Regions from separate parts of the Clostridium sp. HMP27 genome, predicted to be linked through region 2. Evidence: riboswitches for the same ligand, from Rfam matches in the RefSeq annotation. Region 2 holds a riboswitch; the other holds the start of a gene.
What was found. Region 2 has a riboswitch for S-adenosylmethionine ahead of metF (methylenetetrahydrofolate reductase [NAD(P)H]). Riboswitches for the same ligand answer to the same signal wherever they lie in the genome.

Region 1 (3,427 bases), on a different contig from region 2:
GATAATCTTTCAATAGCCATTGGATCTGTTCTATCGCTAATACCTATAGCTAGTATTTTGTCAGAAAGAACTAAAATATCTCCACCCTCGATAGGATGTGTCTTATCACGGTTGTACCAACGGCTTACATCTTTAAATCTAGGGTGATAATTAAAGATATATTTAGCAAATAAAGTTTCTCTATTCCTTGTGGTATTTGCCATCACATTTAAAGAAATCCCTCTTCCAATTGAGGCAAATGGATCCCTTTGAAAATAAAGATTTGGAATAGGATCCAAATAAAATGGGTAAGGATTTTTAACCATATCGCCTAGTGATTTAGGCTTAATATGCCTAAGTTCCTCTTTACGTACTCCAGATATACATTTTCTTATAAGTTCATGAGGGGAATATGGGTTAAATAATTCCATAATGGCTTCTTGCAAGCCCCATGTAACTACACCGCCTTCCTCCATAAACTCTGTCAAAAACTCTTGCCTGATTTGTGGATATTGTAAGATTTCTGCCATCAAATCTGTTAAGTATAGGACCTCCACACCTTCTTTTTTTAAAATATTGGCAAATTCAGTGTGCTCTTTGCGAGCTTGTTTTAAATAAGCAATTTCATCAAATAAAAGTCTTCTTAAATAATCTGGCACTATATTTTCAATTTCTTCCCCAGGGCAGTGAAGTAGTACACATTTTAGTTTTCCTATTTCGTTGTAAACAGAAATACTTGGGTTAGAATACATAGGCTTCATCCTTTCTATTATCTATTCTAACCATTAGTTTATCAATTCAATAAAATATTATGCTAATTTATATTTACATAGAAATGGATTAAAGATTAATTGGATTTAATTCTATTAAATTCAGATGTTATTTTTTGTAATTTATCTTTATTTGTAATCAAAGTGAGTCCAGTAATTGCTAGAGCTTTTGCACCGATAATTAATGCCTCATCGGCTTCCTTAGAAACAGATGCTTCACAAAATTCAGGGGTATGTCCTACTAAGGTATTACCACCAATTTTTATATGAGGATGTATAGTAGGAACAACCTGACTTATATTTCCTGCATCTGTTGACCCTAATCCCTCTTTTGCCTTGGTGCTTATTTCTAAACCAAGCAAGTTAGAACTTTCAATAAATAGTTCATCAAAACTTTTATTGATAAGAAAGTTGTCAACTTTATTTTGAAAGGCTATTATATTTAGTTTCGCACCAGTGGCAAGAGCAGCACCTTGCGCAATGTTTTTAATTTTAGAGGTAACTTCATCACAAATTTTTCTAGTAGCTGCACGAATAAAAAATCTTGCTTTTGCATAATCAGGCACTATATTTGGGGCATCACCACCATGAGTAATAATTCCATGTATGCGTACATCCGTAGGCACATGTTGCCTTAAGGCATTTATACCGTTAAAAAGCTGAATAACCGAATCTAGGGCATTAATACCCTTTTCAGGTGAACCTGAGGCATGGGCTGATTTGCCTATGTATTCGAAATCAAGTGGGTCCACAGCTAGAGAATTTCCAGTTACCCCTGTTGTATTTGCTGGATGAATTATCATACAAGCATCTATACCCTGAAGCAAATTATGATTAACAAAACTTGCTTTGGCACTTCCATTTGGTCCACCTTCTTCTGCAGGAGTACCTAGGACTACGACTTCTCCACCTATTTCATCTAAAAGGCATGAAAGGGAAATAGCGGCTGCCGTACTAATTGTTCCAATCATATTATGCCCACAGGCGTGTCCTAGTCCTGGCAAGGCATCATATTCTGCTAAAAATCCTATAGTAGGACCTCCAAGCTTTGTTGATTTTTTTCTTGCTATAAAGGAAGTATCATGACCTGCTACAGCTCTTTCTACAGAAAAACCTGAATCAGCCAAGGTATCTGCAAGAAGTCTAGATGCAAAAAACTCTTGATTACCTATCTCCGGATTATCATGAATTTGATGACTTATTTTTATATATTTATCTCTTTCATTGTCCAATTTATCAATAATGCTTTTTTGATAGTTATTTAATATTTTACTCATTGTAATAGTTCCCCCTTTTTATAAGCATATAAAGATACTAGTCTTTATAAACTTGCGATAATAAAATTAGATAAAATAAAAATCTTCTTCCTAGATGGAAGAAGATTTTAAAACATAAACTCTTATAAGAGCAATATTTAAATTTAACACCTTCCCTCATCTACCAGAACAAACTTCTGTTGGATTTAGCACCATACAGGCTAATGATACCTGCTGGTTGCTGAGACGTCATAGGGCCAATCCCTCGGTCTCTCTTGATAAGGATACTTATTAACTTTTAACTTTATCATGACAAAGATTAATTGAGTAAGATTATATATGCATAAGTAAGAATTGTCAACAAATTTATAATGTTTGTTGGATTGACGGTAATGTATGATTATTACATGATTAAATAAAAAATTTTGTGAATTATGTTTAATTTAATAATTTATTTTTCAATACTTTCCCCAAATATATTAAAGTATATTTATTATATGAATAGCAAAAAAAGTTTATTTTTCTATAAAAAATTTTATTGACATTTAAAAAAGATGAGAATATAATAAGTCTCAAGCAGAAAATGCTAACTTAAAAATCGAATATAGATCCTTATCTAGAGAAGCAGAGGGACTGGCCCGATGAAGCTTCAGCAACCAGCAATGCTTATTTGCAAAGCAAGGTGCTAAATCCTGCAGACATTAGTCTGAAAGATGAGGGAAGGTAATAGTTTAAAAGCGGTCCTTCCATGGGGCTTTTTTTATTGAAGTTATCCTCTTTCTCATCTGGGAAAGAGGATTTTTTATTTTATTTGGGGAGGGAAATGAATGATTTATTTAAAGGATGTTAAAAAAGTCTATGAAACTAAAGAGCATAAGATAGAGGCTGTGAAGGGAGTGAACTTACATGTAGAAGCTGGCAAGATAATGGGAATTATCGGATATAGTGGAGCAGGGAAAAGTACTTTAATTAGATGTATTAATTTACTTGAATCTCCTACTTGCGGCGAGGTAATTGTAAATGGGAAAAACCTCACAAAGTTATCACCGAAGGAGCTTAGAAAAACTAGGGAAAAGATAGGTATGATTTTTCAGCACTTTAATCTTATGAGGAGTAGAAATGTATTTGAAAATGTAGCCTATCCTCTTAAAGGAAAAGGTCTTACTAAAGAACAAATAAAGCAAAAGGTAGAAAGCCTTTTGGAATTAGTGGGATTAAGCGATAAAATAAAGGTTTATCCTGGAGAGCTAAGTGGAGGACAAAAGCAAAGAGTTGCCATTGCTAGAGCACTAGCAAATGACCCACAGGTGCTTTTATGTGATGAAGCTACTTCAGCATTAGATCCTCAGACAACTGGATCCATTCTAAAGCTTTTAAAACAAATAAATGAAGAATTACGACTTACAATAGTTATCATTACTC
Region 2 (3,427 bases):
TCATATTTAAATAGGAAGTATGATTTAAAGTATAATGCTGATAATCAAATACTTGTTACTGTTGGAGGAAGTGAGGGCATTGATATAGCGCTTAGGGCATTGGTTGCAGAAGGTGATGAAGTTATTATACCGGAACCAAGTTTCGTTGCATATAAAGGATGCACTGTTTTCACTGGTGCTAAACCAGTGGTTATTAATCTTAGAGCTGAAGATGAATTTAAATTAACTCCAGAGTTGCTTGCTCAGGCGATAACTCCAAAGACTAAAGTAGTTATTGTGCCTTTTCCAAATAACCCAACTGGAGCCATTATGACAAGGGAAGAATTATCAGCAATTGTAGATGTTCTTAAAGATAAGGACATAATTGTATTATCAGATGAGATATATTCTGAATTAACTTATGAAGGAGAGCATGTTTCTATTGCAAGCTTTCCGGAAATGTACGAAAAAACTATAGTTATCAATGGTTTTTCAAAATCTTACGCTATGACAGGGTGGAGAATGGGCTATGTTTGTGGACATCGTATATTAATAGATGCTATGAAAAAGATTCATCAATATGCAATTATGTGTTCTAATACAACGGGTCAATATGCTGCTATTGAAGCTTTGAAAAATAGTGATAGAGATGTTCAAGAAATGGTCAGAGAATACAATAGAAGAAGAAGAGTAATGGTAAATGGATTTAGAAAGATGGGGCTTGATTGTTTCGAACCTAAGGGGGCATTTTATTTATTCCCATGTATAAAATCAACTGGGTTAACATCAGATGAGTTTTGTGAAAGACTTCTAATGAAGGAAAAAGTGTTAGCGGTTCCAGGACACGCGTTTGGAGAGTGTGGAGAAGGGTTCGTAAGAACCTGTTATGCTTCTTCAATGGATAACATTATGGAAGCACTTAAAAGAATAGAAAGATTTGTTAGAGATTGTTAATATAAAAACTTTGAGGGAAATAAACAAAAGGTTGACATTAATAAAATACACATATATAATCATAAGAAAAACAGAATATTTCTTATCAAGAGAGGTGGAGGGACTGGCCCTGTGAAGCCCGGCAACCGGTATGTATTTTTATAATTCATACAATGGTGCCAATTCCTGCAGCGAAAGCTGGAAGATAAGGATGGCAATAGGCATAAAGACCTAAAGGATATCCTTTAGGTCTTATTTTTTTATTAAGTATACAAAACTTTCAGTGAAAAGCAAAGATTTTAATCTAATAATAAAAAATCATTTATTAGGGGGCTCGAAAATGTATATAAAAGACATATTCTCACGCAAGAAACCGATAATATCCTTTGAGATTTTTCCACCTAAAAAAGAATCTTCAATCGATACTATATATAATACAATTGATGAATTAGCACCTTTGAAACCAGATTATATCAGTGTAACCTATGGGGCAGGTGGAAACAGTGAAACTAGGAATAAGACTGTAGAGATAGCTTCTATTATAAAAAATAAATATAATATTGAAGCACTAGCGCACCTAACGTGCATGACATCTACTAGAGACGAAGTCAATGGAATTTTGAATGATTTAAAAGAAAACAATATTAAAAATGTACTAGCACTTAGAGGAGATTTGCCTCAAGACACAAACTTTAAATTCCCAGAACCTCTTCATTTTAAATATGCAGAAGATTTAATAAAAGATATAAAGAATCATGGGGATTTTTGTATAGCGGCAGCGTGCTATCCGGAGACCCATATTGAAAGCAATAGCGCAGACGAGGATTTTAAAAATCTTAAAAGCAAAGTAAACTCAGGAGTGGATTTTATGATAACTCAATTATTTCTTAATAATAAGTTTTTTTATGACTTTAAGCAAAGGGCAGAGGATAAGAAAATAAACATTCCTATTGAAGTAGGTATTATGCCTGTGATAAATAGTAAACAAATAGTTAGAATAGCAAGTTTATGTGGCGCACATATTCCAGAGAAATTTACGAAAATAATAAATAAATATATAGATAACCCGCAGGCATTAAGAGATGCTGGGATTGCCTATGCTACAGAGCAAATAATTGATTTGTTGTCTTCAGGAGTAGATGGCATTCACATATATACAATGAATAATCCAGAGGTAGCTAAAAAGATAGTATCTAACATAGATTCTATTGTAAGTGCATTAAATAGTGAGAATAGGCTTTAATGATTTTAAAAACCATTATTTAATATAAGTATAGGTTATATTAATATATAAATTATAGGGAGGAATTTTATATGGAAAAGGTAGAAAGCTTTCAATTAGATCACAGGAAGGTTAGTGCACCATATGTAAGAAAAGCAGGAGTTCTTAATGGGAAAAATGGTGATAAAGTAACAAAGTTTGATTTAAGGTTTTTGCAACCAAATCAGGAGGCAATGCCAACGGCATCATTACATGCTTTAGAACATCTTCTTGCAGGATATTTAAGGGAGCACTTGGAAAATGTAATTGATTTATCGCCAATGGGATGCAGAACTGGGTTTTACCTTATACTGTGGGGAGATGTAGAATCAACAACAGTAAAAAATGCTCTTGAAACATCTTTAAAACAAGTACTACAATCAGATGAAGTACCAGCAGCTAATGATCTTCAATGTGGCAACTATAAGGATTTATCTTTATTCGGAGCAAAAGAGTATGCGAGATATGTTTTGGATAAGGGATTTAGTACTACATTTTATAAAGACTAAATTATATATAGGTAACTTTGAGGGGGATAAGGATGCATATAGATAAAAAAGAAGTCCTAAGATATCTTGGATATAAAAATGGAGTTATTGATACGAATATAAATTTGTTAATAGACGAATGCATAAATGAAGTAAAAGAAATTTCAAATTGTAAATACACATATAAAATATTTGATATTGAGAAAAGTAGGGAACAAGTAAGATTATTAGAAAGCAATTTGGTGTTCAAAGGAAAAGATATATTGGAACATCTTAAGGAGTCATCTATGTGCGCTGTTATGGCAGCAACCCTTGGAAGCAATATGGATACTAAAATAAGGTATTATGAAAAAGTAAGCATGACTAGAGCACTAATATTAGATGCATGTGCATCTGTATGCGTAGAATGGATTTGTGATGAGGCTCAAAAGGAGATACAAAAGGAAGCTCGAAGTAAAACACTAGACATTACCTATAGATATAGCCCTGGATATGGAGATTTTTTAATAGATATTCAACCCCAAATAATAAGTGCTTTAGATACACAAAAAAACATAGGGCTTACAGTAACTGAAAATTATATTTTAATACCAAGAAAATCAGTAAGTGCAGTAATAGGATTTCAGGATAAGAACATCAAAGCTCAGCATTCTGAATGTAAGAAATGCAATAATTTTATAGAATGTCAATATAGAAAAAGGGGTAATGACTGTGGAGATTAAGGATATTTTAGCAAAGCAATTTATATTTTTCGATGGAGCTATGG

Region 1: linked by a shared signal. The riboswitch ahead of DP68_RS04555 (M20 family metallopeptidase) and the one ahead of metF (methylenetetrahydrofolate reductase [NAD(P)H]) in region 2 are both predicted to bind S-adenosylmethionine.

What each region holds. Positions count from the first base shown of each region.
Region 1 covers NZ_JMFY01000008.1:31,439-34,865, forward strand. The annotation lists gene arcA (arginine deiminase) at 1-731, opposite strand, end outside; gene DP68_RS04555 (M20 family metallopeptidase) at 827-2,026, opposite strand; SAM riboswitch class I at 2,180-2,290, opposite strand; SAM riboswitch class I at 2,615-2,725, shown strand; gene DP68_RS04560 (methionine ABC transporter ATP-binding protein) at 2,833-3,427, shown strand, end outside.
Region 2 covers NZ_JMFY01000001.1:209,686-213,112, forward strand. The annotation lists gene DP68_RS00980 (aminotransferase class I/II-fold pyridoxal phosphate-dependent enzyme) at 1-933, shown strand, start outside; SAM riboswitch class I at 1,013-1,124, shown strand; gene metF (methylenetetrahydrofolate reductase [NAD(P)H]) at 1,253-2,155, shown strand; gene DP68_RS00990 (S-ribosylhomocysteine lyase) at 2,227-2,682, shown strand; gene DP68_RS00995 (vitamin B12 dependent-methionine synthase activation domain-containing protein) at 2,715-3,383, shown strand; gene DP68_RS01000 (homocysteine S-methyltransferase family protein) at 3,373-3,427, shown strand, end outside.